3 regions of the Parabacteroides johnsonii DSM 18315 genome follow, and region 1 is predicted to be linked to each of the others. Evidence: riboswitches for the same ligand, from Rfam matches in the RefSeq annotation. Region 1 holds a riboswitch; each other region holds the start of a gene.
What was found. A riboswitch is a leader RNA that binds a small molecule or an ion and turns the genes downstream of it on or off. The one in region 1 is predicted to bind cobalamin.
Positions count from the first base shown of each region.

Region 2: it holds a riboswitch for cobalamin, as region 1 does, so the genes downstream of both, accC (acetyl-CoA carboxylase biotin carboxylase subunit) here and NQ564_RS11850 (porin family protein) in region 1, are expected to answer to the same signal.
Region 3: it holds a riboswitch for cobalamin, as region 1 does, so the genes downstream of both, NQ564_RS05765 (ABC transporter substrate-binding protein) here and NQ564_RS11850 (porin family protein) in region 1, are expected to answer to the same signal.

Region 1 covers NZ_CP102285.1:2,869,920-2,880,200, reverse strand. The annotation lists gene NQ564_RS11880 (DUF4922 domain-containing protein) at 1-756, shown strand, start outside; gene NQ564_RS11875 (MFS transporter) at 753-2,048, shown strand; gene NQ564_RS11870 (hypothetical protein) at 2,069-2,908, shown strand; gene NQ564_RS11865 (acetylxylan esterase) at 2,938-4,218, shown strand; gene NQ564_RS11860 (lactonase family protein) at 4,248-5,366, shown strand; gene murQ (N-acetylmuramic acid 6-phosphate etherase) at 5,412-6,227, shown strand; cobalamin riboswitch at 6,459-6,655, shown strand; gene NQ564_RS11850 (porin family protein) at 6,920-7,507, shown strand; gene priA (replication restart helicase PriA) at 7,624-10,083, shown strand; gene NQ564_RS11840 (low molecular weight protein-tyrosine-phosphatase) at 10,103-10,281, shown strand, end outside.
Region 2 covers NZ_CP102285.1:4,231,121-4,241,401, reverse strand. The annotation lists gene NQ564_RS17325 (threonine/serine exporter family protein) at 1-582, opposite strand, end outside; gene NQ564_RS17320 (acyl-CoA carboxylase subunit beta) at 737-2,269, opposite strand; gene NQ564_RS17315 (biotin/lipoyl-containing protein) at 2,247-2,786, opposite strand; gene accC (acetyl-CoA carboxylase biotin carboxylase subunit) at 2,800-4,317, opposite strand; cobalamin riboswitch at 4,365-4,569, opposite strand; gene NQ564_RS17305 (acyltransferase) at 4,790-5,878, opposite strand; gene NQ564_RS17300 (flavodoxin) at 6,116-6,625, shown strand; gene NQ564_RS17295 (TonB-dependent receptor) at 6,759-9,194, opposite strand; gene NQ564_RS17290 (hypothetical protein) at 9,372-9,734, opposite strand; gene eno (phosphopyruvate hydratase) at 10,006-10,281, opposite strand, start outside.
Region 3 covers NZ_CP102285.1:1,400,774-1,411,054, reverse strand. The annotation lists gene cbiE (precorrin-6y C5,15-methyltransferase (decarboxylating) subunit CbiE) at 1-816, shown strand, start outside; gene cobM (precorrin-4 C(11)-methyltransferase) at 809-2,746, shown strand; gene cbiD (cobalt-precorrin-5B (C(1))-methyltransferase CbiD) at 2,760-4,604, shown strand; gene NQ564_RS05780 (hypothetical protein) at 4,605-5,279, opposite strand; gene NQ564_RS05775 (ABC transporter ATP-binding protein) at 5,403-6,410, opposite strand; gene NQ564_RS05770 (FecCD family ABC transporter permease) at 6,410-7,447, opposite strand; gene NQ564_RS05765 (ABC transporter substrate-binding protein) at 7,457-8,617, opposite strand; cobalamin riboswitch at 8,674-8,875, opposite strand; gene NQ564_RS05760 (hypothetical protein) at 8,917-9,276, opposite strand; gene NQ564_RS05755 (precorrin-2 C(20)-methyltransferase) at 9,610-10,281, shown strand, end outside.

The DNA of each region.
Region 1 (10,281 bases):
GACAAGGAATCTTTGCTGGCCCGTCCTTGTTTTTTCTGTCATCGACCGGATGAACAAAAGGGAGTGACATATAACGATGCATTTGAAATATTAGTTAATCCATATCCTATTTTCGAAGACCATTTGACGGTTCCTTTACGTTGGCATGAGAGACAACAGATAAAACCTTATTATGAGGATATGTTGGACATCGTTTCGGATTTATCCGATTATGCTTTGTTTTATAATGGTCCTAAATGTGGTGCTTCCGCTCCGGATCATATGCATTTCCAGGCTGGGAAGAAAGAGGAATTTCCGGTTGTGAGAAATTGGCTGAACTTCTCGAAAGGAATCGTTTGGGAAAGTGAACGGACTGGTTTCTATGCTTCTGTCGATCACCTTCCGGTCTGTTTTATTCTGGTGTCGAGAGATAAGGGGGAGGCTGCGGCCGTTTTCGAGTTGTTATACGATAGGATGCCGGTTAAACCGGATGATTACGAGCCGATGATGAATTTGTTGGTTTGGAGGGAGGATGATATTTGGATTACTTGTATCTTCCCCCGGCGGGAATTGCGTCCTTCTTGCTATTATGCTGAAGGAGACGCTAATATCCTGATCAGTCCGGCAACAGTCGAGATGGCTGGTTTGTTTGTTGTCCCTTTGGAAAAGGACTTTAAGAAAGTGACATTTGCAGACTTGGAAAAGGTCTGGAAGGAGGTAAGTATCACTGAGGAAGAGAAGAATGAAATCATCCGGAAAATAAGAGAAGAAGTATGATCTCACGTAAGCCTTTATCTGATCAACCATCTGTACGGTCTCCCTGGTTTTGGGTCCCTTCTCTGTATTTTGCGCAGGGGATACCTTATGTTGCGGTGATGATCGTGTCTGTCCTGATGTATAAGCGTCTGGGAGTTTCGAATACCGATATCGCCCTTTATACGAGTTGGCTGAATCTGCCTTGGGTGATCAAACCTTTTTGGAGTCCTTTTGTGGATTTGCTGAAAACCAAACGCTGGTGGGTGGTCACTATGCAGTTGTTGATCGGGGCTGGACTTGCCGGAGTTGCGTTTACGATCCCGACTACATTCTTTTTTCAAGCTTCATTGGCGGTTTTCTGGTTATTGGCTTTTAGTTCCGCCACGCATGATATTGCGGCGGACGGCTTTTATATGCTGGCCCTCGATTCGCATGAACAGGCCTTCTTTGTCGGTATCCGGAGTACCTTTTACCGGATTGCGATTATTGCCGGGCAGGGTGTCTTGGTGATGTTTGCCGGGTTTTTGGAAAATAATACGGGGAATATTCCGCTTGCCTGGTCTATCACATTCTTTATTTTAGGGGGACTGTTTTTAGGCTTGTTCTTGTATCACCGGTATATACTTTCTCTCCCGGAAGGGGATAAACCTTCAGTGACGGTGACTCCCTCCACAATCGTAAAAGAGTTTTTTGCAACTTTCGTTTCCTTTTTCAAAAAGAAACAAGCTTTTGTCGCGATCCTGTTCATGTTGTTGTACCGTTTTCCGGAAGCCCAGTTGGCAAAATTGGTAACCCCTTTCCTGGTTGATCCCCGCGAAGTGGGAGGTTTGGGGCTTTCTACGGCTGAAATCGGCCTTGTGTATGGGACAATCGGTACTATTGGGTTGACATTGGGCGGAATATTGGGAGGTATCGCCGCTTCGGCGGGAGGATTGAAGAAATGGATTTGGCCTATGGCATTGGCGATTTCCTTGCCTGACGCTGTCTTTATCTATCTGAGTAGTGCGTTGCCTGATAATTTATGGATCGTCAACATTTGTGTATTTGTCGAACAGTTCGGGTATGGCTTCGGTTTTACAGCCTATATGTTGTATTTGATTTATTATTCCGATGGAGAACACAAAACGGCACATTATGCGATCTGTACGGCTTTTATGGCTTTAGGCCTGATGTTACCCGGAATGGCTGCCGGTTGGTTGCAGGAACAGATGGGCTACGAGAATTTTTTCTGGTGGGTGATGGGATGTTGCCTGATAACACTGCTTGTCACAGCCTGCCTGAAGATCGACCCTGAATTTGGAAAGAAGAAGTAAATCATAAATTATAAATCATGATGTTTTTAATAGCGGATGGCGGCTCTACGAAAACGGATTGGAGTATTGTGTCCGGCAATCAGGAAATAGACCGGATCAAGACACGGGGGATTAATCCTTTTTTTCAGACGGAAGAAGATATTTCGGCTGAAATAAGGGATAACCTGGTTCCCAAGATAAAGAAGTATGACTCTATCGAGGCCGTTTACTTTTATGGTGCCGGATGTGCGTTTCCGGAAAAGAATGAGATTTTACGCCGGTCCATTACGCATTATCTGCCGGTCCCGGTGGAGGTAGGTAGCGACTTGCTGGCGGCAGCCCGTGCCCTTTGTGGCAACAGTCCAGGCATAGCCTGTATTTTAGGGACTGGTTCCAATTCCTGCCTGTATGACGGAAAGGATATTATCAAGAACATCTCTCCGTTAGGCTTTATCTTGGGAGATGAGGGGAGTGGTGCCGTACTTGGAAAATTGCTGGTCGGGGATGTGTTGAAAAACCAGTTGCCAGTAGCCTTGCAAAAGGCTTTCTTTGCGGAGTTCGGGTTGACACCGGCTGTCATTATGGAAAAGGTCTATAAGCAGCCTTTCCCGAATCGTTTTCTGGCAAGTTTATCTCCTTTTTTGCTTCGGCATATAGAAGAACCGTCCATACATGATCTGGTGAGTAATAGTTTTCGAGCATTCTTTGCCCGCAATGTCATGCAGTATGGTTGCCTGGACCATCCTGTCCATCTGATAGGTTCCATTGCTTGGTATTATCAGGATCTATTGAAAGAGATAGCTTGTGAGTTCGGGTTTCGGTTAGGTACGATTGCTCAAAGTCCGGTTCAAGGTCTGATCAGATATCACAGTGTTTTATAAATAATAAATTATCTAATTCAGTTTTTATCATGAAAAAATCTTTATTCTTATTGTGTTTGCTTCTGGGAATGTTGGGAAATTGTGCATTGGTGTTAGCACAACCGGCTCAGAAGTTGATCAATGTGGTGGTTTCGCCTGACCGTATTGATTGGAAGTGCAAGGCGAAGGAGGAAGTGAAGTTTACGGTACAGGTTTTCAAGAATGAGAATTTATTGAAAGATGTAGTTGTCGACTATGAACTGGGGCCGGAATATTTTCCGACGGTTGTAAAGAAAGACATTCGTTTGGCAGATGGAAAAACGACACTGAAAGCGAAGATGAATGAACCCGGGTTCCTGCGTTGTAAAGTGACGGCCAAAGTGGACGGCCGGAAGTATGAAGGGATGGCCACGGTGGGCGTGGATGAAACGAAGATTCAGCCGACAACAGCTGATCCGAAAGATTTTGATGCTTTCTGGACCGGTGCGATCGCCGAAGCCCGTAAGCAACCGCTTGATCCCAAGATGACGTTGCTACCGGAAAGATGTACTTCTACACAGAATGTTTACCATGTCAGTTTTCAGAATGAACGTCCCGGTTCCCGTATGTATGGTATTCTGATTGTTCCGAAGAAACCCGGTAAATATCCGGCAATCCTTCAAGTTCCTGGAGCCGGCATACGTCCTTACAACGGATTCAATTTAGGAGAAAATATCATTACATTGGAGATTGGAATACATGGTATTCCTGTAACGATGCCACAAGAAGTATATAACAATCTGGCTGCCGGGGCATTGAACGGATATAATGCAATAAACAAAAATAATCGTGATACACATTACTATAAGCGAGTCTATCTCGGTTGTGTGCGGGCTGTGGACTTCCTCTATTCTTTGCCAGAGTTTGATGGGAATACGGTTGGTGTGACCGGTGGAAGCCAGGGAGGGGCCTTGTCTATTGTCACGGCCGGCCTGGACCCGCGTATTAAGTTCCTTGCCGCTTTCTATCCGGCTTTGTGTGATTATGCCGGTTATCTGCACAAACGTGCAGGAGGCTGGCCGCATTATTACCGGAATGCACAGCCGGTGGCAAACGAAGTGGAAACGCTTGCTTACTTCGATGTCGTGAATTTTGCCCGCCGTGTGAACGCTCCGGGCTGGTATAGCTGGGGATATAATGATGTGACCTGTCCGCCGACTTCCATGTATTCGGCCTACAATGTTATTCCGGGAGCGAAGGATTTGCATCTTTACCTCGAAACCGGTCATTGGACATATCCGGAACAGCAGTCGGAGCGTATTGAATGGCTGAAAGGTAAATGCGGGAAGTAAATGCGTTTTCCGGTTAATTATAAATAGGTATGTCGAAATTAAAGTATTTTTTAGCAGGGTTGTTAATTATGGCAGTGACATCGTGTATGCAAAAGGAGAGTGAATTGTTTTTGTTTGTCGGGTCGTATGCGGATGCTACGGACCCAGGCATACACCTGTATCGGTTCGATGTGGAGAAAGGGATGGCTGGGCCGGTGAAGAGCCTGTCGGGTATCCAGGACCCTTCTTATCTGGCAGTGAGCCAGGATGGCAAGTTTGTTTATTCGGTAAGTGAAACCGCTGTTCCGGATGCAAAAGTATGCGCCTATTCGTTTGACAAACATACCGGGACACTTTCTTTGCTGAACGAGCAGAAGACGGACGGGAGTGCTCCTTGCTATATCTGGGTGGACAGTAAGCGCCGGATGGCTGTCACAGCCAATTACAACGGCGGAAGTATCAGTGTCTTCCCGATCTCGGCCGATGGCACTCTGCAACCGGCTAAAGTATATGCGTATGAAGGAGGAACACCGGGTTCTGAACGCCAGGCGGTTCCACATTTGCATTGCGTGTATGCTTCGCCGGATGAAGCCTACCTTTATGCCAATGACTTGGGGACAGACCGGATTTATAAATATGATATCATCGCTTCCGATAAGGGCTTGGGCTTGCGGGAAGGAACGCCTGCATCTTTCAGTTTGCCGGCAGGAGAAGGTCCGCGTCATGCAGTTTTCCATCCGAACGGCAAATGGGCTTACCTGATCGGCGAGCTTTCCGGCCGCGTCGTTTTCATGCAGTACGACAAAGGCAATCTGACTCCGGTCCAGTCTGTAGAAGCCGACACGTTGCATGCCTCCGGCAGTGCCGATATACACATCACACCGGATGGCCGTTTCCTGTATGCTTCCAACCGTCTGAAAGGTGATGGTATCGCGATTTTCTCTATCGATCCGGCAAACGGGCAACTGACAAAGGTTGGCTATCAGCTGACCGGTGTTCATCCGCGTAATTTTGTCATCACTCCCAACGGCAAGTTTCTGCTTTGCGCCTGTCGGGACAGTAATGTTGTGCAGGTTTACGAAATAGACAAACAAAGCGGCTTGTTGAGAGATACGGAAAAAGATATCCGGGTAAGCAAGCCCGTTTGCCTGAAATTCACTAACAGGTGAATGTGATATTTTTAGTAGCTTTGCACTTGCAAATTGTAATAAGCTATGTCATTCATCAAGATAACAGAACAGGATTCTCTCTATAACGACCTGGAACGGAAGTCCGTCCGGGAGCTGCTCGAAGATATCAATACGGAAGATCAGAAAGTGGCGTTGGCTGTCCGAAGGACCATACCCAAAATAGAAGAATTGGTTTTGCAGATCGTTCCCCGTATGCAGCAAGGCGGACGAATCTTTTATCTGGGAGCCGGAACCAGCGGACGGTTAGGGGTTTTGGATGCTTCCGAAATCCCCCCGACGTTCGGGATGCCTCCCACACTGATTATCGGCTTGATAGCCGGTGGCGATACCGCCCTCCGGAATCCGGTGGAGAATGCCGAAGACGATGAGGAACGAGGCTGGCAGGAATTGTTGGAGTATCAGGTCAATACGAAGGATACCGTGATCGGCATTGCTGCTTCCGGGACGACTCCCTATGTGATCGGTGCCCTTCGCAAAGCGCGTGAACAGGGCATTCTGACCGCCTCCATTTCCAGTAATCCTGATTCACCGATGGCGATGGAGGCTGATGTCTCAATCGAAATGATTGTCGGACCGGAGTTCGTCACCGGCAGTTCCCGTATGAAATCCGGAACGGGACAGAAAATGATCCTGAATATGATTTCCACTTCCGTTATGATCCGATTGGGGAGGGTTAAAGGAAACCGGATGGTCAATATGCAGCTCACCAATCAGAAACTTATCGACCGTGGAACTCGCATGGTCGCTGAAGAATTGAGCCTTCCCTATAACCAATCCCGCCATCTGCTGTTGATGTACGGCTCCGTTCAAGCAGCTGTCGAAGCCTACCGTAAGGAGTAAGAAGAATTCTACCGGTGGAACATTCGTTCCCTCGGCATGGCACACTCGTTTCCTCGGCATGGCACAGCCGTTTCCCTTGCATGGCACAACCGTTTCCTCAGCATGGCACAGTTGTGCCACAGGAGTGTAATATTTGTGGCACTGGCAGCAGGAACCGAAAGGATGCTTGTCGCGTCTGTATTTTTCTGTAAGAAGATGGACAATATATGAGAAATATATGGAAAATATCGCTATATTTGTCCCATGCATTGTTCCTGCTTCGCCATCTGCGGAAAAGGATTAAAAGGGAATCGGGTGTAAATCCCGGACAGTCCCGCTGCTGTAAGCTTCAAAACGGATTGGGCAATTCTTTTATGCCACTGACGCGAGTCGGGAAGGCGCTCATACCGGAAGTAAGTCAGAAGACCTGCAACGCATATTTTTCGACGGCTTCGAGGAAAGGCCGGAAGAGAACAGTGAAGCCGTAGGCTTTTGTCTTTCTTAATTCCCGTTTCCCGTAGTCTGTTTACTTGTTTTTAATTATTTTGCCATAATAATTAGGAAAAGAGGCATGAATCTGTGTGCGGGATGAGCTCCGCCTCCGATTCATGCTTTCCTTTTACGGGGGGAAGCAACACTTAGGCGGTGATATTTGTTTATTATTGGAAAAGTGCGTTTATTTGTAATTCGTATTAACTAATTAAAGAAAAAGTATGAAGAAGATTGTTGGGCTTATATTGTTGGCTGTGATGGCGTTGATTGCCGTACCTGCGAAATCCCAGATTAAGTTCGGTATAAAAGGCGGTTTGAATATATCCTCTGTCCATTTCAACAAAGAGATTGTCGGAAAGGATAATGTGACCGGATTTAATATCGGTCCGATGGTGGAGGTGATGGCCCCGGTAATGGGAGTCGGTTTTGATGCGGCTATCCTGTATTCGCAAAAAGGGATAGGCGTGAAGAGCGAGAAAGATATTAAGAATGACTATATAGACGTTCCGGTTAACCTGAAATGGAAATTCGGTTTGCCTATTGTCAAAGGGTATCTGTCAGCCGGTCCGTATGTCGGTTTCCGGGTGGGCGGCGATAAGTTCTGGGATATTCCGGGATCGGTCGGAGACCAGTTGAAGGCAAAGAGTTTCAATGCCGGTTTGAACTTGGGTGCCGGTGTGGAACTGATCAAACATTTACAGGTCGGTTTCAATTATGCCCTCGGCTTGACGGATGATTATAGCGCATCAAAGTTTGAATTAAACGGTAAGAACCGAGGCTGGTCGATTACGGCTGCTATCCTGTTTTAAAAAGGGAATAAAGAAGATTTGCGATCAGATAAACAGAGGCCGGGCTTTAGCAGTCCGGCCTTTTTTGTTACTTTTGGCATCGCTATGAACATGGGTTCGTATAAAGAAGGATAAGAATGAAGTACGCAGACGTTATACTCCCGCTTCCGTTGGAGAACAGCTATACTTATAGCATACCGCCCGATCTGGAACAGACGGTAATACCCGGTTGCCGGGTGATCGTCCATTTTGGAAAGAAGCGCTATTATACGGCTATCGTCATGGATGTGCACGAGCGTGTGCCCGATAGCCAGTACGAGACGAAGGAGATTTACGCCTTGCTGGACGCTACGCCTGTGCTCCGTCGTCCGCAACTTCGTTTCTGGAAATGGATCGCCTCCTATTATTTGTGTAAATTAGGAGATGTCTATAAGGCGGCTTTGCCTTCCGGCCTGAAATTGGAGAGTGAAACGGCTGTAACCTATAATGAAGAGTTCGAAGCCGACGGCCCTCTGCGGCCGAATGAACAAGCTGTGCTGGATGCTTTTTCCGGCGTCTTGAAACTGACGGTTTCCGAACTGGAAAAGAAAACCGGACTACGGAATGTCGTGCCTGTGGTCGCCTCCCTGATGGCTAAGGGGGCAGTTGAGGTGAGTGAGGAGCTGAAACGGGGCTTTGTGCCGAAGATGCAGACCTTTATCCGTCTTGCCGAGGCGTATAAGGAGGAAGAAAAATTACAGGCTGTGTTTGCGGACTTCAAACGGGCGAAGAAGCAGGAACACTTGCTGATCTGTTTCTTGGAACTCAGCCATGCGCTTAATCCGGCACTGGTACGCGAATTGTCGAAGAAGGAATTGTTGGAGAGCAGCGGTTGTTCTCCGGCCATATTGGATGGTGTGCTGAAGCGAGGTGTGCTGGAAAGTTATGAGAAGGAGGTAGGAAGGTTGCAGGTTCCGGTTTGCCGTTTGCAACCCCTTACCCCTTTAAGTGCGGCGCAGGAGAAGGCTTACGGGGAGATACATGATGTCTTCCGGGAGAAAGAAGTCTGCCTGTTGCATGGCGTTACTTCCAGTGGAAAGACGGAAGTCTATATGCGGCTGATCGACGAGGTGTTGAAGATGGGACGCCAGGTTTTGTATATGCTGCCTGAAATCGCCATCACGACCCAGATCACAGAACGGCTTGCCAAGTTGTTTGGTGATAAGTTGTTGGTCTATCATTCCAAGTTCTCTGATAACGAACGGGTGGAAGTCTGGAACCGGCTGTTGCATACGGGCGAGCCGATGCTGGTATTAGGCGTCCGCTCTTCCTTGTTTTTGCCGTTCAAGGATTTAGGTTTGATTATTATAGACGAGGAACATGAGAACACTTACAAGCAGCAGGACCCGGCACCGCGTTATCATGCCCGTAATGCAGCGTTGGTACTGGCCGCTATGCATGGGGCGAAAACATTGTTGGGCTCTGCCACCCCTTCCATCGATTCCTATTTTAATGCCACTACCGGCAAATATGGTTTGGTGGAGCTGACTACCCGTTATGGCGACCGGCTGATGCCGGAAATACTGACGGTCGATATCAAGGAGTTGAGGCGTAAGAAGATCATGAAAGACACGCTCTTTTCGCCGGTCTTGGTAGAAAAGTTGAGCGAGGCGTTAGGGAAGGGAGAACAAGCGATCCTGTTCCAGAACCGCCGGGGATTCGCTCCGGTGATTGAGTGCAAGGATTGCGGTTGGGTTCCCCATTGTGTCAATTGCGATGTCAGCCTGACCTACCATAAGTTTCGTAACGAGTTGGTTTGCCACTATTGCGGATATAAAATCCAGTTGCCTCACCAGTGTCCGGAATGCCAGAGCCCGGAACTTCGTACGATGGGGTTCGGGACCGAGATGGTGGAGGAGGAGATAGCTACTCTTTTCCCTTCTGCCAAAGTCGAGCGTCTGGATTTCGATACTGCCCGTACCCGTACGGCTTATGAGCGGATCATCGCAGACTTTGAGAAAGGTAAGACACAGATATTGATCGGAACCCAGATGTTGTCGAAAGGGCTGGATTTCGGGAATGTTAGTGTGGTCGGTATCCTGAATGCCGACAGTCTGATGAACTTCCCGGATTTTCGAGCTCACGAACGTGCCTTCCAGTTGATGGTACAGGTGAGCGGCCGTGCCGGAAGGCGGGATAAGCGGGGGACAGTTGTCTTGCAGACCTCCGCTCCCGATCATCCTCTGATCCGGATGGTGGAACGTTTCGCTTATAAGGAGATGGTGCGTCTTCAATTGGGCGAGCGGAGTATGTTTCGTTATCCGCCTTACTACCGTTTGATCGTGATTGTCTTGCGCAGTCGGAATGATTCTGTTTTGCAGGAACTATCGGTTTTATATGCCGAAAACTTGCGTCGTCGTTTGGGTGAACGTGTGCTTGGCCCGGTTACTCCGCCGATAACGCGTGTACAAACCCTTCATATCCGGAAAATTGTTTTAAAGATAGAGATTGCCGCCGCGATCGCTCCGGTACGCGAGATACTGGAATCGGTACATACCGAAATGCAACGCTACTTGCCGTTCAAGCAATTGATCGTGCATTATGATGTGGAGAATTAGAGAATGAAAGAATTAAAGAATGAAAGAAAGTATGGATAAGAAGGAAAAATATAAAATATTGTTTGTGTGCCTCGGAAATATTTGCCGGTCACCATCGGCTGAGGCAGTGATGAAGAAGTTGGTTCATGATGCAGGACTGGATGACCGGATCAAAGTCGATTCTGCCGGTATCATTGGGTATCACGCAGGAGAAAAGGC
Region 2 (10,281 bases), 1.4 Mb from region 1:
AGCGTACGCCAGACAGGTCGCTACAAACGCCGCAATCGCAATACTCATATACACGTTAATCCCGAACTCAATACAACGCGCCCTGACACGGAATCCGACAAATGCACAAATAGAAGCAAACAAAAATGCAATCCAGTCACAGCCGAACAACTTACAGAAACCACCACAGGCAAACCCGGCACCGATCGCCACCAGATAAGGCATATAGTTACGAGGTTTACGCGCAATCCGCTCAAGCTCTTCCTCATACCGGTCCAACGAATAGTCCTGTTCGATAGCCTTCCACGACAAACGGCTGACCTCCGTAATGGTCGTCATATTGATGCCATGCTTCTCACACTTCTGAAACTTGGAAAAGGAATGCGTCTCATCACTCACATTCACCATGATCATCGTCCATCTGATATCCAGATGAAGCTTTTCTTCCGGAATCCCCATGAAAGCTGCCACACGCTTCATGTTCCGTTCGATGCGGTTCGTATCCGCCGCACTCTCCATCAGCAATTTTCCCGTACGGAGCAATAAGTCCAGTTTTCTCCGTAATAACAAAACCTCCCGGTCAGTCAAAATCTCTTTTTCCATTCTTTTTGTCTTTTCTCTATTAAATGCGGGTACAAAAGTAAGAAGGCCTACCTTCCCAAGCAAGCCTTCCGCTAATCAATTCCATTGATTCTGTCGAATGATCCTTTTGTTCACCATGTTAGTTATTTATACTATTCAAATCGACATCCTTGATTTACAAAGGCATATTGCCATGCTTCTTGGGCGGATTGCTCTGGCTTTTATTTTTCGCCATTTCAAGTGCCTGTATCAATTTGTAACGTGTCTGACGAGGCATGATGATCTCGTCGATAAATCCTAGTTCGGCTGCCCGGTAAGGATTCGAGAACTGTTCGTTGTATGCCTCTATAGCTTGCGCCTTTTCCTCTCCGTCCGCTTTCCGGTACAGGATATTGACAGCTCCCTCGGCTCCCATCACAGCGATTTCCGCCATCGGGTAAGCCAAGTTAATATCGGCACCGGTCGGCTTGCTCGACATCACGATATAAGCACCGCCATATGCCTTGCGCGTAATCAACGTAATCTTGGGAACCGTCGCCTCGGCATAAGCGTAAACGATCTTCGCTCCATGACGGATAATTCCGTCATGCTCCTGCTGGCAACCGGGTAAAAAGCCGGGTACATCCTCGAATGTCACGAGCGGGATATTGAAGCAATCACAAAAACGGATGAAACGGGCTGCCTTGTCCGATGCATCGATATCCAACACACCTGCCAGGAAAGCCGGCTGATTCGCCACTATCCCGACCGACTGGCCTCCCAGACGGGCAAAGCCGACCACCACATTCTTGGCGAAATGAGGCATCACCTCGAAGAAATAATGGTTGTCGACCACCGGTTCGATCACGTCCTTCATGTCATAGGGGACGTTCGGATCATCGGGAATCACCTCCTGCAACGCTTCCACTTCACGGCGGACATCGTCGGAACACGCTACAGACGGCGTATCCTCCATATTGTTCGATGGCAAGAAACTCAGCAGCTCGCGGATGCTCATCAGCGTCTCCTCCTCCGTATCGCACATGAAATGCGTCACACCGCTCTTGCTGCTATGCACATAGGCACCACCCAATTCCTCTTTCTCCACCGTCTCGTGCGTAACAGCTTTCACGACATCCGGTCCGGTTATGAACATATGGCTCTTCTCTTTCACCATAAAGATGAAATCGGTCAATGCCGGCGAGTAGCAAGCTCCGCCGGCACAAGGACCGAGGATAGCCGAAATCTGGGGTACCACCCCGGAAGCCATCGTATTTTGATAGAAGATCGATGCATAACCAGCCAGACTGCCGACCCCTTCCTGGATGCGCGCACCTCCCGAATCGTTCAGGGCAATCACCGGTGCACCGTTCTTTAGAGCCAGTGTCTGGACCTTCACAATCTTGGCGGCATTAGTCGAACTCAGCGTTCCTCCGTAGGCTGTAAAATCATAGGCATAGACAAAGACCTGACGGCCTTCTATCTTACCATATCCGGAAACGATGCCGTCCCCCGGAATCTTGTTTTTCTCCATACCAAAGTTCGTGCACCGATGCGTCACGAACTTATCCAATTCCACAAACGTACCTTTATCCAGCAGCATGTCGATACGTTCTCGAGCTGTCATACGCCCCGTCTCATGCTGCTTATCGATACGGACTGCGCCGCCACCCAGAGCAGCCGCCTTGTCCAGTTCTTCAAACTTCTTATATATCTTTTCTTTCTGCATTTTCTTCCTGATTAATTACTTCCAATGTCATCAACACCTGATTCGCGTTCACCGTATCTCCCTCCTTCACCAGGATTTCACGAACCCGGCAATCCGAGCTGACCTTATAATTGCTCTGCATCTTCATGGCTTCGAGTACCGCCACAATATCCCCGGCAGACAAGAGATCCCCTTCGCTCACCGGAATCTTCATGACCTTTCCAGGCATCGGCGATACAACCTTGTCGCCCTGCTTCTCTTCGCTACTTTTGCGCATACGCAGATATTTGGTCTGCGAATCAATTATGTCGACCGAATAAGAGGAGAAAAGCGTATTGACCTGATAATTCTTTCCCCCCTCCGAACGGATCAGCTCAGCATTATAAGAATGACCGTTGTGCAAGATCGAACAAGCGCCGTTCTCGGCCATTACGATATCCGCCTCATAGGATTGCCCGTCTATGTCGAGCCGAACCTTGTTCCCTTCCTTTCCAAGTAGCGACACATCTGCCACCCGATTTCCAATATGTATCTCCATTATAAACAATTTTTCAAATCCTTAACACACCTTTCTGTAACCCAAACTCTCGCCAACGGCTGATCGGGCGGTTATCCGCCGAAGAGCCCGATACGTTTTCCTCCAGATTCATCAGGTAATCCATATAAGCGGCGATCATGGCGATATTTTCCGATTCATGTTCGTCTCCGGGGTTGACCGGATGTTGCAGTTCCTCGCCATGTTTTCCTATAAACGACGTATCATAGGTTCCATGCACAAAATCAGGTATATCCATGATCCGCCTGAGATAGCTAATATTCGTTTTCAGCCCGGTAATCTTGTATTCGTGTAAGACACGCCTCATTCGTTCGATCGCATACTCGCGGCTGGTAGCCCAAACGATCAGTTTGCCGATCATCGGATCGTAATAGACCGGAATCTCATAGCCTTCATAGACATAACTATCGATCCGCACCCCGATCCCGTTCGGTTCGGTCAGCTGGCGGATGACGCCGGGTGACGGCATGAAATTGTTGGCGGTATCTTCGGCACAAATCCGGCATTCGATGGCATGTCCGCGCTGAGAGATATCTTCCTGCCGAATGTGCAACGGTTCATTGTCGGCAATACGGAGCTGCTCCTTTACCAAGTCGAGCCCCAGCACTTCCTCAGTGATCGGATGCTCCACCTGCAAACGGGTATTCATTTCGAGGAAATAAAAATTACGGTGTTTATCGACCAGGAATTCGATTGTCCCGGCACCGGAATAGTCGACAGCCTTGGCAGCCGCTACCGCCTTCTCGCCCATCTCCTGCCGTAGATCTGGCGTGATGAACGGCGACGGACTTTCCTCGACAATCTTCTGGTTACGGCGTTGCACAGAACATTCGCGTTCGCAGAGATGGATCACATTCCCGTGATTGTCGCCTAAAATCTGGAATTCGATATGATGTGGTCCCTCCACAAACTTCTCCAGATAAACCGTATCGTCGCCAAAAGAAGAGAGCGACTCTGAGCGAGCGGCATTGTAAGCTTCTTCCACTTCTTCTTCGCAATGAATCAGGCGCATCCCTTTTCCACCGCCTCCCATCGAGGCTTTCAGCATGACCGGAAAGCCAATCTCTCGGCAGATCCGGCGTGCTTCTCCGACATCCTGCAAAGGCTGCTGCGTGCCAGGGACGACCGGTACACCAGCAGCTATCATCCGCTTGCGGGCGGATATTTTATCTCCCATCGCCTCCATCGTTTCAGCTGACGGGCCGATAAAGATGATTCCTTCTTCTTTACACCGACGGGCAAAATCCGCATTCTCGGACAAGAAACCATATCCGGGATGGATTGCATCCACCTTGTGCTGTTTGGCTACCCAGATGATCTTTTCGATATCCAGGTAACTATCTTTTGATGCTGCCGGTCCTATCAGGGCCGTTTCGTCGGCATAAAGGACGTGACGTGCCGTCCGGTCTGCTTCCGAAAAAACAGCCACCGACCGTATCCCCATTTCGCGACAGGAGCGCATAACCCTCACAGCTATCTCGCCCCGATTTGCAATCAGAACTTTTCTTATCATATTTATTGTATTTATGTTTCGCATCCATAGCCTAACCCACGAGGATATGAACCTTATAATGAACGGCAGGTCTTCTGACTGACTCCCATCCTGAAGCCTTCCCGACTTATTATAACAAGCCAGTGGCGAAAGTAGTTCCAGGATGTTAAAACGGAGCTTCACAGCAGCGGGACTGTCCGGGATTTACACCCGATTCCCTTTTAATCCATATTCCCGAACGGGAAATACAGAACCGATTCGGTGGCAAATGTAAACTTTTTTTCTTATAAACTCTATTTCGACTGCAAAAATTCGGAACGGACACACGAAATATTCTGTAATCAGTGACAGTGATTACAAAATCAGCGACAGCAATTATATAATCACTGTCACTGATTACATAATTGCTGTCGCTGATTTTAGAATAAATGAAGGGATAACGATTTTTTTATCCCTTACAAAGTGAAAATCGGAAATAACAAACGAATATATCCTACCCGACGATCCATTTGCCGCCCGGTATGAGCGAAATAACCTTGGTTGTCACGAAGCAGCAAATAAACGTGCATGTCGCAATAACAGGGATGGCAGCAACAGTCGGCAACGGTAAGGCGGACTTAAACACTGTCACCCACAGGCCGAGCCAAAAGATATGCATCAGATACATCCCATAGCTGAGTTTAGAGAGTTCCAGCACGAAGCGTGGAGTTTCGGAAAGTTCAATACAACTGAACATCAAGAACGTACCTGCCGTGAGAAGCACACAATTGATGGTACAGAAAGCCCACCCTATTTCCAGTACGGGCGTGGGAAGAATCTCTCCGGGTATGGCCTGAACATAGAACGAATAGATGGTCAAAGCCGCACCAACAAGCATCAAAGCGGTTCCGACAATGAAACGTTTGGAGCGATTCCAGGTCAGATGGACATGTATATAATGTGCAAGCACGAGATAGCCTAAGTAACCGGAAAAATACCACAACATATGATATTCGTTCCAAAAGCACTGTCCCCACACTTCCCCGAACCAACGGTTCAGGTAAGGCATACAGGTCGACAGTAGGAACAGTCCGATAAAGAAACGTTCTTCTTTGGCCGTTGCCTTGCTCAACCAGGGCGAGACAATAGGGATGAACAGATAAATGCTGATTAAAGGAAACATGAACCATAAGTGCCCGGCCAGCGTCGGGAAGTTCAGAAATATCCGCGACAGGTCTTTAATCGAGGTCGCTCCATCAATCTGCCCCCACAACATCGGCAAGGTACTGTAGAGTATCATGAATATGAAAAACGGCGGCAGGATGCGGATGCTACGCCGACGGTAGAATTGCCACATGGTCAGCCCTTCCTTCATCGGTGCAAGAAGAAAAGCGGAGACTATTATAAACAACGGTACAGCCATACGCGAAAACCCGTCGTACATAGACACCCATAGCCGGTCTGCCTCATTTGCCAGAAAGGCTTGTGGTCCCACCATGTCCGTCGAACCGGGGGCTCCGTAAAAATTTTCACTGGCGTGGACGACCATGACAAGGAAGCATGCGAACACGCGTACATAATCCAAAAAAACTATACGTTTCATTTTTTTGCTTAGTTATTATATTAATAAGAGATTTAATTCTTTAGGCGAAGCATGCATTCATGGCGGAAAACTTCATGATTTTCCAGATACTGCTTAATTGGCGGCAAAGATAGGGAAAAAGCCAGAAATCCCCTCAAACAGGTACGGGTAGCCTATAAAATACATTTTTATAGGTATTGTACGGCGAGGCGGAATGATGGATATTTGTCCTCGTTATCAATTAAAAACAAATTAATAATGAAGACTATAGGAATCTTTTACGGTTCGTCGAACGGGACAACCGAAAGTGTTGCGAAACAGATTGCGGAAAAATTGGGCGTCAAATCAGCGGATATTCACAATGTCGGCCAGGCATCACCTGCCGATTTCGCTTCTTATGAAGTGTTGCTGCTGGGCAGTTCCACCTGGGGAGCGGGCGATCTTCAGGACGACTGGTATGATTTCCTCCCAAAAATCAAGAAACTGGATTTATCCGGGAAGCTGGTCGGGCTGTTCGGCTGCGGCGATTCTTCTTCTTTCAGTGATACTTTCTGCGACGCAATCGGGACAATCTACAACGACCTGAAAGCCACGGGCTGCAAATTCGTCGGCAGCATGGATACTTCCAGCTACACCTACGACGATTCGACCGCTGTCGTCGATGGCAAATTCGTCGGTCTCGCCCTGGATGAAATGAACGAAGACGACCAGACTCCGGTACGTATAGACGCCTGGATCGAAAGTTTGAAAAAAGACGGGGTGGAATAAAACAATGGTGCCCCGTAGGGGCGGGGTTCTACTCCGCCCAATGAAAATGTCCGGATTCAATGGGCAGAGCAGAGCCCTGCCCCTACGGGATGACATGGTCATACAAAACAATTGTCATCTACCATTCATCCCGTCAAAAACTGAACTTGGCTCCCGCGTAGTAGGTGCGGGGAGTTCCCGGGCCATAAATATAGCCGGAGTCGCGAGTTGCTCCTTTGTCGAAATCGTTTTGATAAGAATCGAACAGGTTCTGGATGCCTAAGTTAAGTTGCAAGGTCATGGCTGCCGTTAACTTGAAATCATAGCTCAACTTGGCTCCCAGTTCAAAGAAATCCGGACTCTTCACCAGAACATCCGCTGTCCCGTTCACTTCGGACATCAGATGAGGGACATACATCCGCCCGGTATAATTACCGTTAAACGCTATCGTAAACGATTTTACCGGTGTATAGGATGCTGTGAAATAACCATACAGGTTCGGGGTACGCAAAATCTTATCGCTGTGCCGCTCCGTATCCGTCAGATGTTCTTTATCCGCGCTCCATTCCTCCGGTTCGTCATATACACTCCGTTGTACCGTTATACCAGCCTGTATCTGTACTTTATTCCGCCAGGCAATCTTTCCCTCCAGTGTAGAGCCGTACACCTTAGCCCCCGAACCGTTGCTGCGAGTCTGCACCAGCGAACCGTTTTCCGATTCTACAGGAGCCGACAAGACAAACGGATCACTCAGTTTCGTGTAGAATCCTTCCAACAACATATTCACCTGGAAGTCTCCAAAATAATGATACCAGTCGACAGACCCATTCACACTCCGCGAACGCTCTTCCTTCAGGTTCGGGTCCCGCACGATCGAGACGCGCGCGCCTCCGACATTACTGATATGCAAATCTTCGTCAAAGGCCTGCGGGGCACGGAACCCTTCGGCATAGCTCAACCGGAGATTGATGTCGGCTGTCGGGTTATAGCGCACATTGGCACGAGGACTGAAAATAGCCTTACCCATGATGCTGTTCTTATCGATACGCCCACCGATCAGGAAGCTCCATTTATCATTTTTCCACTCGTTCTGTGCATAGGCGCTCCACACGTTTATGATCTGGTGCAAGGATGCCGGCGTATATTTTTCGATCAGTTCCTGCAAATGCTGTCCGGTAGCCGTCGGATCTTCCTTTAGTGCAGCATCCCGGTATTTCAATCTATCGGTGGCACGATCGTCCAGATCATCGTGGCTAAACTCGATACCCCCCGTCAGATCGGCAGGCATGAAGAGGCATTTGTCAAAACTATAGAGATACTGCGCTCCCATCACGCCTGTGAAATCTGTCGTCCGGCCATACGCGCTGTAATAGCTGTCGCGGTGGATATGCTGTCCGGAGGCGTAGAGGCTGAGGTTATGTTTCTGGTTCGGAGTAAAGACATTAAACTTCAGGCTTCCCGTATTGATCGAATGTTGCAACTGTTCGACAAGCCCGGCCTCACCCATCCCGTTGAGTTCGGGGGCTTCGGCGATATGCGGCGGCAGTTTCATCCCACTGCCACCCCGGCGAAACTCTTCCATATGGTGGTATTCGATATTCAATTTGGAGTAGGCGCCGGTCTTATAAAAGCCGTTGAAACCGATCGTCTGGTTTTTCAGCTTTGGAAGCTCGGAAAAGCCGTCTCCATTCGAATCCCAAGCCGAACGATAACGGTTTTGCCCATATATGTAAGCACCCATTTTATTGTCCGAAGATACCCACGAGAGATTAAGAGTCGTATTGTTATCATACGCACCGGAGCCGTCCAGGTTGGAGATCGTATGTCCGAAGGAACCGGAATTGCGGATGGGCTCTTTCGTTATGATATTGATTGTTCCGGCGATAGCCGACGAACCGAACAAAGCAGAACCTCCTCCCCGTATCACTTCGACCCGCTCGATCATATTGGCCGGGATTTGTTCCAGTCCGTACACACCAGCCAGTGCGGAAAAGATAGGACGAGAATCGATCAATATCTGTGTATATTTCCCCTCCATACCATTGATGCGGACTTGCGAGTAGCCGCAGTTCTGGCAATCGTTCTCGACCCGGACGCCCGGTTGGAAAACCAGTCCCTGCGCCAATGTCGTGGAGTTGGTCTTTTCGAATAAGGTCGGGCTGAGTACCTTCACCAGGGTAGGCGCCAAACGGCGTTTTGTTTCGTTGCGGTTGGCAGAGACGACTACACCCTCGAGCGAGATCAAATCTTCTTCAAGCTCGAAATTCAGTTCCTGCGTCTTCCCTTTTCTGGTCGTTATTTTTTTCGTAACCGTCTTGAAGCCGATAAAGGAGACTTCGATCATGAACTCTCCTTCGGGAAGATTTTTCAACATATAATGTCCAGAGTCATCAGTCGCCGTGCCGATTGTCGTTCCTTTCAGGATAATCGTTATTCCCGGCAAATGTTCACCAGTCGCCTTATCCACGACATGCCCGAAAATATTGGCATCCGTAGGGTTCATCACTTCTTTTTCGTTGTTATAGGTATCTGCCATCATTGCCGAAACGGCACAGCAAAGGCATAGGACAAGTATATAAATTTTGTTCATTGAAATGTCTTTTAAAAATTAATAATATAGAAAGTGTATAGGTATACAGAACTGCCTTGTTCCCACATTTGATGCGAGATCACATAAAAGCCGGCCGTAAAAACATCCGATTGATAAGGCATGTTTTTTACACCCCACCGCGAAGCGCGGGGACAAGACATTTTCGACATACCGTCATTAATTATTTAAAAAGACAAACGGTGGTGCACGAAGCGAAACCTTCCCCAGAACGGGACGAAGGTGATCCGGGTAGATCGGACGAGTGGATACAACACAAAACGTTGCAATAAACGCTGCAATCAGCACTTGTGCAAAAGCAGCACCGCTGATTTGAATAGTCGAAAGTTGGTGTAACAACTGGAACTCGGCGTAGTTATGCTCTTTCTTGGGAGTCCCGTCGTCATTTTTCTGATAAGGATGGGAATGGACGATCGTCACCCCATTCACTATATGAACGTGGGTAAAGGCTATCAGACATCCCAGATACGATATGAAAAGTAACGGGAGCGCAATCCTTAAATATTTCCTTAATCTATCCATTTATCGTGAACTATACGATATAACAACCATTCAAATGACAAAGTTCGCAAATTCAACGATAATACCCAATCCCTATTTACAGGTAAAAACAGGCCTCCATATTACCTACATATTGTCATTTTCAGGATCAAGTTGCCGGCTACAGTCTTTGTCAGAACACATTCAATCAATCCGCTTAATTTACCAATAAAAAAGGCCTCTCATCGCGAGAAGCCTTTTTCTGATTTTAGTTTCGTTGTCTATGCAAATTAGCAATTATGATTATATCTGATTATTTTATTCTTTTATATCCATAAACCGCCAGATCACCCAGTTCCTCTTCGATACGAAGTAACTGGTTATACTTAGCCATACGATCGGAACGGCTCAAAGAACCAGTCTTGATCTGTCCGCTGTTGGTGGCAACGGCAATATCGGCAATCGTAGCATCTTCCGTTTCTCCGGAACGGTGGGAGGTCACGGTCGTATAGCCGTGGCGATGCGCCATTTCAATCGCATCGAGTGTTTCCGTCAGCGAACCGATCTGGTTCACCTTGATCAGGATAGA
Region 3 (10,281 bases), 1.5 Mb from region 1:
GACCGGGCATTACTGGAATGTCGGCCGTTGATCGGTGTGCTGACCGATCATGTCCATACGCCCAGGGCTATAGCCAAGAGGATGATGGAATATCATCTGGACAAGGATTACACCATGCGGGTAGCCGAACATTTAGGTAACCCGAAGAAGGAGAAAATCTATAATATCTACTCGATCGAGGAAATCAGCGAAATGAGTTTCAGCTGCCCGAACTGTGTCCTGCTGATGAAGGCTCCGAACAGCACGCAGCAACGACCGACCTTAGGCATACCCGACACGAAGTTTGTCTTGCTGAACGACCGGGCTAAGATGATTACCAAAGCACCGATACGGGTGATGGACCTAAGCCTGCTGGAACTGCATAACAGCCGTACCTTCTGGGATATCGGCGCCTGTACCGGCTCTGTTTCGATCGAAGCACGCCGCCAGTACCCCCACCTGAATATCCAGGCTTTCGAAGTGCGGGAAGAATGCAAAGACATCATCCGGGCAAACGCACGTCTGCACAGTGCTCCCGGCATAGACCTGCATATCGGTAACTTCCTGAACCTGCCAATCGCAGAGGATGCAATTGTCGATGCTGTTTTTATCGGCGGTCACGGCGGCAAACTGAAAGAGATCATCTGCAAAGTCGCTTCTCATCTGGATAAGCTGAAAGGCAAGATCGTCTTCAATTCCGTTTCGGAAGAAAGCAACAAGCTGTTCCGGGAGGCAGTCGAAGAAAACGACCTGAAACTACATTCGGAAATGAACATTACGGTCGATACCAATAATCCTATTACAATTCTTTGTGCAACAGGTAAATATCATGTCTAAAAACATATTGAACATTCTTGTGGTTTCGGCAAGCAGTCTGCCGTTAGCACGCAAAATCCGGGACAAATATCAGGGTAAAACCATTATCTATTGTAGAGAGGCAGATAACGATGTCGAACCATTCACCTCTTTCGAGGAGCTGGCCGGCGATCTTTTCAATAAATCGGAAGCGATGGTCTTTATCGGGGCGATGGGCATTTGCGTACGGAGCATCGCTCCGTACGTCAAAAGTAAGTACACGGACCCGGCAGTCGTCTGCCTTGACAGTACCGGCAAATATGTCGTGTCGGTACTATCCGGCCATATCGGCGGGGCGAATGAGCTGACACACGAGTTGGCCCGCCTATTGAATGCCGAGGCGATTGTCACGACACAGAGCGACAATCTGGGACTCTGGCCACTGGACACTTTGGCACAGCAATACGGCTGGGAACAGGACGTCTACAATCTGCAAGACGACATACATAGTTTTTTCGATACGAATTTCGATAAAACAGACGAAGAGGTCTTTGCTGCCTCCAGGAAGAAAGCGATGAACGAATGCGTCACACGTTTCGTCAACCGCAAGTCGACCGCTCTCCTGCTCGACATCCGCACGAAAGAAACGGACTATATGGAAGAGACCTGTCCCCCACACGTGGATATCTTCTACAAATATGAAGATATCGACTTGGAAAAATACGAACTGCTAATCACGGTCAGTCCGACTTTCTACCAAAAAGTTCCTATCCCCTGCCTGTCATTCTTCCCGAAAGTGCTTCACTTAGGTGTCGGATGTAAAAAAGGATTGACGGATATGAGATCCGTCCTCACAGACTTGTTTATCTGCTCCATCTTCTACGGGTTCAACCTGAAGAGCATCGCTGATGTCTCCTCCATCAATCTGAAGAAAGACGAACCGATATTAAAGGAACTGGCGGACATCTACCTGCGTAGCCCGTTCAAGACCTATGCGGCAAAGGAGCTGGACAAAGTTCCCGTCCCCCATCCCTCTTCTAAAGTAAAAGAGGTCACCGGATCGGACAGTGTATCGGAGGCAGCCGCCATCTTGAGCGCGGAAAGTGGCCCGTTATGGGTAGAAAAACAGAAGGGACAGACAAAGAACTTCACTTATGCGATCGCCATCAGCAAATCGGCAGTACGGGACGAAAAAGAAGACGAACAAAAAAGGAAACTGAAACAGGGTCACATCGAGATCGTCGGAGCCGGACCGGGCGACCCGGAACTGATCTCTATCCGGGGCCGGCGGATGCTGGAAAATGCGGACCTGATCCTCTATGCCGGAAGCCTCGTACCCAAAGAGCTCACCCTATGCGCTAAAAAAGAGGCAACAGTTCGCAGCTCCGCCGACATGAACCTGGAAGAACAATTCGCCCTTATGAAAGAGTTTTATGACAAAGGGAAATTCGTCGTACGCTTGCACACAGGCGACCCCTGCATCTACGGGGCGATACAGGAACAGATGGCCTTCTTCGACCGTTACGGCATGAGCTACCATATCACACCGGGGATCTCCTCGTTCCAGGCTGCAGCAGCAGCTCTCCGCTCCCAGTTCACCATTCCAGAAAAGGTGCAGACCATCATCCTTACGCGTGGCGAAGGACGTACCCCCATGCCGGAGAAAGAGCAGCTGCATAAACTGGCCGCCAGCCAAAGCACGATGTGCATCTTCCTGAGCGCCGGTATTGCCGGACAAGTTCAGAAAGAGCTTCTGGAACATTACCCGCCGACGACACCGGTAGCCGCCTGCTACAAGTTGACTTGGAAAGACGAACGCATCTACCGGGGCGAATTGAAAGATCTGGAACGGATCGTAAAAGAAAACAACCTGACGTTGACAACCTTGTTAGTCGTCGGCGATGCCATAGACAACAGGGAGGGACTTTCACGTCTTTATGCAGACGAGTTCAAACATCTTTTCCGCCATTAGCGAGACGCACATCATGATACTGATCTTAGGAGGAACAACCGAAGGACGAAAGGCCGTACAAGTCGTTGAAAGCGCAGGTAAACCTTACTACTACTCGACGGTTGGTAACGAACAGGCGATAGAAACCGTCCATGCCATCCGCCTCACCGGTGGTATGGATGAAGAAGATATGGCACGATTCTGCCGCGAGAAAGAAATCTCGTTACTGGTCGATGCCGCTCACCCTTTCGCCATCCAGTTGCACCGGACACTTGCAAAGGTTTCCTCCCGCCTCCGGATTCCTGTCGTCCGGTTGGAAAGGCAATATCCCGCACATGACAAGCGGTTGATATGGTGCACGGATTATGCCGCCGCCATCGACCGCCTGCGTGCGGACGGGATCTGCAACCTGTTGGCCCTGACAGGCGTCAAAACCATTGCGAAACTGCGCCCTTACTGGGAGCAGACACCCTGCTGGTTCCGTATTCTGAACCGGAAAGAGTCGCTTTCGCTGGCCGAATCCAACAGATTCCCGAAAGAACGGATCATTTTTTTCCATGAAGGAGAAGACGAGAAGAAGCTGCTGGACCGGCTTCATCCGGATGCTATACTGACAAAGGAAAGCGGGGAAAGCGGATATTTCAAGGAAAAGGTCGAAGCAGCACAAGCCTGCGGCATTCCCGTCTATGTCATACAACGCCCTCCCCTGCCCGACAGTTTCACCTTCGTGCAAGGCCTGGAAGGACTTCGTAAAGCCATCGAACGCCTCGCTCCCGGTTTCTTCCCGCTCCGGAACGGTTTCACGACCGGCGCATGTGCTACGGCTGCCGCCAAAGCCGCCTTAGTCGCTCTACTGAGCCAAACGGTACAAACCACAAGTTGCATCACGCTCCCTTCCGGAGAAAAGATCACACTCCCTGTCACCGCTACCGAATGGGTGGAAAACGCCGCCCTGTGCACAGTTATAAAGGACTCCGGCGACGATCCGGACGTGACAAACGGCTGTTCCGTCATCGCCCGTATCGAGTTGCAGGCAGGACAATCCCCCGTCCCCGTTATCCTGTTTCGCGGCGGTGAAGGGGTCGGTACGGTAACGCTTCCCGGTCTCGGCCTCGAAATAGGCGGACCAGCCATCAACGCCACTCCCCGCCGCCTGATTACCGAAGAACTGACAACAGTACTGGAAGAAAACGGCCTGTCGGGCAAGATAAAGGAGGTGGTCGTTACGATCTCCGTTCCGGGAGGGAAAGAGTTGGCTGCCCGGACATTCAACCCGAAGTTGGGAATTGTCGGCGGAATCTCGATCATCGGGACATCCGGAATCGTACACCCTTTCTCGAACGATGCCTTTATTGCCTCGATCAGGAAAGAAGCCGAAGTTGCGAAAGCAATAGGATGCTCCCGCCTCGTCATCAACTCAGGGGCGAAAAGCGAGCGTTTCCTGAAAGGCTACCTGTCGGAACAGTTGTCGGAAGAACTTCCTCCACAGATGTTCGTACACTACGGGAACTTTATCGGAGAAACACTGAAAATAGCTGCCGAACTGCAATTCGCCGAAGTCATCATGGGAATCATGATCGGCAAAGCCGTCAAACTGGCAGAAGGAGCACTGGACACGCACAGCAAGAAAGTCGTCATGAACAAAACCTTTCTGAAAGAACTGGCCGGAAAGGCAGGCTGCAAACCGGAATCCGTACAAACAATAGATTCCCTGACACTGGCCAGGGAACTATGGGAACTGTTCAGTGAGACCGAACAGCAAAGCTTCTTCCCTCTTCTGTTGCAGAAATGCCAGGAGCACTGTGCACCCCTGTTCCCCGATGGGAAACTGTCTGTCCTACTGATTTCGGAAAGCGGGGAAATAGCCTTTCAATCGTGATTATTCAAATGTAACATCCTTGTTCTGCACATAAGAGACATCGATCTTTCCTCCTGCATTGCCGTTGCTCTCCTGCAAAGGGAGTTTCCTGACGCGGCTCAGGAACAAAGTTCCTTTGGCGGCAGAGGTCGGATTCGTAAAGTTCAGCGTGATAAAGGTCGCACCTTCCTGCGTATTGTTGATATCATAAACACCACCATTGTAGGTCAGATGTGCCTGGACATATTCATCCTTTCCGACCGGCTTTCCTACCCAAGTGATAACGGTCGTGCCATTACCTTTAATAGACGTCAGAGATTCGGGAAGCGCGATCGGATCGACATCGTCGATAGAGGCCTTGTTTGTATAAACCTGGTCCTTCCAACGGGTAAAGGTGAACGTGACCGGGTCCAGCCCGGACTCGGACAGCATATACATATAGGTTCCCATCCCCAAAAAGTCAGGTGCTTTCCCGTTAAAGAGAATACCTTTGGCCGGCAGGCGCAGATTGGCTCCTTCACTGTTATACTTATTGAAATTTGCGCCTATATGGGTATGATTCTGCGTAACATTATATTCGACACCCAAATTCTGGTAGAAAGGGATCGACGGATCAATCCCGTCCGAATCATCGTTATCGCAAGCGGTAAACACACCTGCGAACAACAGGCAAGCATAAAGGAAATACTTTCTCATATCGTTTAATTTTATCCGAGTTCCGGAAGGTATAAGAGATCAATTGCTTCTCCGAAGACTCTACTGTTCTTTGATAGAAATAACAAATGAGGCGGGAAAAGTTTTTCCTTTTAGGCTTTTTTGTCAGATGGAAAGCTGTTGCAAAAGGGATTCTATCGTATCAGCAGACAGCGTACATCCATCGGACTGGTGGATCAGGAATGCAGAACCGGCAGACAGCTCACCCGTCTCGATCCATACAGGCGACTCCACATGCCTACCGGCACGTATGCCGTTCCGCTGGAGCGCCTTACGGACCATCGCATACTTCTGTCCGTGACCGGTCAGACGTATCTCTCTCGAATACTGGTTATCAATACGGAACAAGCCGGTCTCCGTGTCGAACACGATCCCCTTGCGGGCGAAGAAACCGCTCAAATGGCCACTCAGGGCAAGGTCTTCGGGCGTACCGGTCGTAATCCCGTTCGTCCGGTCCATCAGCCAAATCTTGTCGGCGATCTGGAGCGCCAGTTCGAGGTCGTGTGTGGAGAGGAAAATCGTCTTATTCGTGCTTCGTGTCAGATGGTGGAGCAATTGCATGATCTCCACCTTGCTCGGAAAATCGAGGAAAGCGGTCGGCTCGTCCAGAAAGATAACAGGTGTTTCCTGAGCCAGCGCCTTGGCGATCATGACCTTCTGCCGTTCTCCGTCCGAGAGGGTATGCACCATGCGGGAGGCCAGGTTCTCGATCCGTACCAGAGCGATCGATTTTTCTACGACTTGCTTGTCCTCCTTGCCCAACCGCCCCCAAAAACCGGTGTAGGGACTGCGTCCCATCTCGACCAACTCCCGCACAGACATATTCCGGATATCACATTTCTCCGTCAAGACCACACCGATCGTCGTGCTCAGTTCCTTGTCCGAATAGCTATCCACATCACGTCCCAAGACGGCGATCTCACCTCCCAACTTCGGCTGGAAAGCCGACAACGTGCGTAAGAGCGTCGACTTCCCGACTCCGTTCTCCCCTAACAGGCAGGTTAATTCTCCGCTATAAATCCGGGCTTGTATATGGCTTGCCACCAACTTAGTATCGTTCTTTGTCCGGTAACCGATAGAGAGATCATGTATATGGATCGTATCTTGTTTCATCATTCGTTCAGTTCGTTCTTACGTTTGCGGAATAGTACGGAGGCCACTACAGGAGCACCGACCAAGGCAGTCACCGAGTTGACCGGCAAAGCCCCTTCGAAGCCGGGCATCCGGGCAATCAGGTTACAGGCGAGCGCCAATGCGGCACCGGCAAACAAGACGGCAGGCATCAGGACCCGGTGGTCGGAGGTTTGAAAAATGGCCCGGCACAGGTGCGGAACGGCCAGGCCAAGAAAGATGACCGGTCCGCAATAGGCCGTCACGATCGCCGTCAGCACTCCTGCCGAGGTGATCACCAAAAGACGTGCCCGCTTGATGTTCAATCCCAAGTTACGGGCATAGCCGTCGCCAAGCAGCATCAGGTTCAACGTCTTGATCAACAGGAACGACAAAGGGATCAGAATCGCCATGATCGCAACAAACAGCATCATCTGGTTGCCGGAAACACGTGAGAAGCTGCCTAACCCCCAGATCACATAGGCGCGAATATCCTCCTCCACGCTGAAGAACTTTAGCACGCCGATCACCGCATTCGCCACGTAGCCGATCATCACACCGATGATCAGTAGCGTCACGTTCCCTTTCACCTTCTGCGACACATATACGATCAACGCCATCACCGACAGCGAACCGATCACAGCCGCAATCGAAAGCGCAATTTCTCCCATAAACCCTAATTTGCTAAGCGCAACTCCTCCGAGGCTACCGCTCAACAACACCACGAAGGCCACGCCCATACTCGCACCGGAACTGATCCCCAACACGGAAGGCCCCGCCAGCGGATTCCGGAAAACAGTCTGCATCTGCAAGCCGCTTATCGCCAAGCCCGCTCCCGCCACCAAAGCAGTCAATGCCTGCGGAAGACGTGATTTCCAGACGATATTCTGCCAAGTCACCGGCTCGTCTCCAAGTCCGCAAATAATGTTCCAGACAGACTTCAACGGGATAGACACCGATCCTAACACCAAATTCAGGAACATCAGGACCAGGATAGACGCTACGATGAGCAACATAAGAAAAGTAGTGGAATGTCTCATTCGTGCAGCTTATTTGAGTCGGGCATAATAAACAGGCGTATGATCGGGCAGCAAGTCCGGATGGAATATATGCAGCAGGTCGGCCAGTACGACTTCCGGCTCGGTCGGCATACTTTCGTAAAAAGGCGTATCTTTCATGTTGCAATAGATGATCCCTTTCTCTTTGAAGGCACGGAAATCGGCATAACGCGGGTCCTGCTCCTTCAATGCCTCATAGCTGAACGTACCCGGATAGCTGTTCACAATGCGCCAGTAATCGGCTTCGTCACCCTGGTTGTAGACAGTTTCGAAATCGAGCGTCACACCTCCCGAACGTTTATCGTCTTTGAGGAAATAGTCGGCACCGGCGTCCTTGAAAAGCTGGGCGAGAAAGCTCTCCCCTCCTACGGCATACCAGTTACCGCCCCGCATCTCGCCGCTCAACACGACCGGACGTTTCTTCACTTTTCCTTCCGCCGTCAGCTCCTTCAATTCATTGTAACGGGCCGCGATGGCGTCGAATGTCTCGTTTGCCTTTTGCTCCTGTCCCACCAACAGACCGACGAACTTCACCCATTCCGCCTGTCCCAACGGCGTCATCTCCTTATAGCCTAAATGCGGGATCAATGGGATACCGACATCCTTCAAGGTCTCATATCCGCCCCGTTTAAAAGGCGAAACAAGGATCAGGTCGGGGTTCATACTCATGATCACCTCGTTGTCGAAATTCCCTTCTATACCGATTTTGGCGGTCTTCCCGCTCTTGAGACGTTCGTTCATCTCTCTATTGAACAGATGCCGGGTACTGGTCACCCCTACGACCTTGTCCAGTTCGCCCATCTTGATAAAATTGGACAACTGCAAAGATGTCATACAGATAACACTTCTGATGGGTGTCTCGATCACAGTATACGATTCGGGGATGCCGGCCGGTTTCGTTCCTCTCCTGACAAGCGCATAATGGAAAGTCGTACTTTCCTCATTCTGCGGGTCCTGGATATCCAGCAAGACATACCCGTCCCGATAGGATAATTCGAAACCACGGGCATACTCCGGTACAATATGGACACCGGAAAACGCGCTTTTTTCCGTCGTTTCCACCTTGTCGGTCCGTTGATTGTTTTTGGTCGTACACGAGGATGCGACACACAACGACATAAGCAGGCAGCACCCTGCCAGGCATTTTTTCATATTCAATATTATTTTATTATAACCAGGCGAGCGTTGTCCACCCCACGAGGACGAGACTCTTCTAAACCGAAACGGCAGGTCTTCTGACTTACTTCCATCCCCGGACACCTTCCCGATCCCCCGATCAGTGGCATTGAGTATTGCCGGTATGTTACCGAAGTTTCACAGCAGCGTGGTCTGTCCGGGATTCCCACCCGGTTCCCTTTTCATCCCTGTCCTGTAAGGAGGACAGGGAAACCTGTTTCAAAGGGCAAATATAATAATATTACTTTTCTTTCAAGAGAAAAGTGGCAGACAAATCAGTTTTTCTTACGAGCCGCCAGATATTCGTCTTCCGGCATGACTTTCAGCACATGGCCGCTTTCGTCGAAAGCGACAACCAGATTCCGCTGATCAGTCGTCTCGAGAGAGACCTTATACTGGATAGGGCTGCCGCCACCATTCGACTTGTACACCTCTTTGATCAGGCAATTTTCATAAGCGTTGTAAATCGCTTCCTGTGTGGCAAGATCCACATCGACGATATCGACCGCATAGAAATTTTTCATACTCAACATATCGATATCCATATTCTCGTCCTGCCCTGCCTGCGCATAACCGTTTTGAGACATACAGACACACGAAACCACCATAACCATCATCAATACTAACTTCTTCATAACCTAAAATTTTAAACAATCTATTTACCTTTTTCTAATCGCCCCATTAAATACAAATTATATGCCAAAGAACATAAAACGGTATTCTCCTTCTGAAACATTCTTCACTGCTTTTAAAAGTTTCAAGAGTTCCATCAGGTTGAAACTTTTGTTTCATCCGGGGAAACTTTAGTTTCATGCGGCAGAAACTTTAGTTTCATACTTTGAGACAGAATGAAACTAAAAAAGATTGTGGAACAGGATATGTAGAAATTATCCCCACAATTGTGGAATGCCGATTTGGAAAGTTCCTCAATTCTCCTCACTTTTGCACATCAAATAAATCAAACGCATATGTCGTACCCCATCTGCTTCGTATCGCTCGGTCCGGGAGACCCCGAACTGATCACCCTGAAAGGCTTGAAAAAGCTCCGACAGGCCGAGATCATCTATTGTCCCGCCACCATGAACAAAAACGGGCAACTCCTCTCCCGTGCGGCCCGTATTATTGAAGAATTGGGAATCGGCGAATCCGCGATCCGGCTCTTCACGCTTCCGATGAGTAAAAACCGCACCGAAGCCTGGAAAGTCTACGATGCCTTGTATGAAGAGGCAGCATCCGCTTGGGACGAAGGGAAAAAGGTGGTCATTGTGGCGGAAGGCGATGCCGGGTTCTACTCTTCCATACAATATATATACGACAAATTCAGGGAGAACCGCATCGAAGTAGAACGAACCGCCGGAATCCCAGCCTTCATTGCGGCAGGAGCCTTAGCCGGCTTGCATATCGTCAAACAGGAAGAACAGATCATCGTCATACCCGGAACGCTGACAGCGGAAGAATTGTCGGAAAAAATCAAGGCCGGCTATGTGATCGTCATCATGAAGCTGTCCCAATGCGTGGAGGCTGTCCATACCTGCATCCAGTTGCATCCGGAAGCGAACTTCCACTATTTTGAGAATGTCGGGACCGGGAAAGAGTTCTATACTTCCGACCGGAAACAAATTCAGGGAAAAATATTCCCA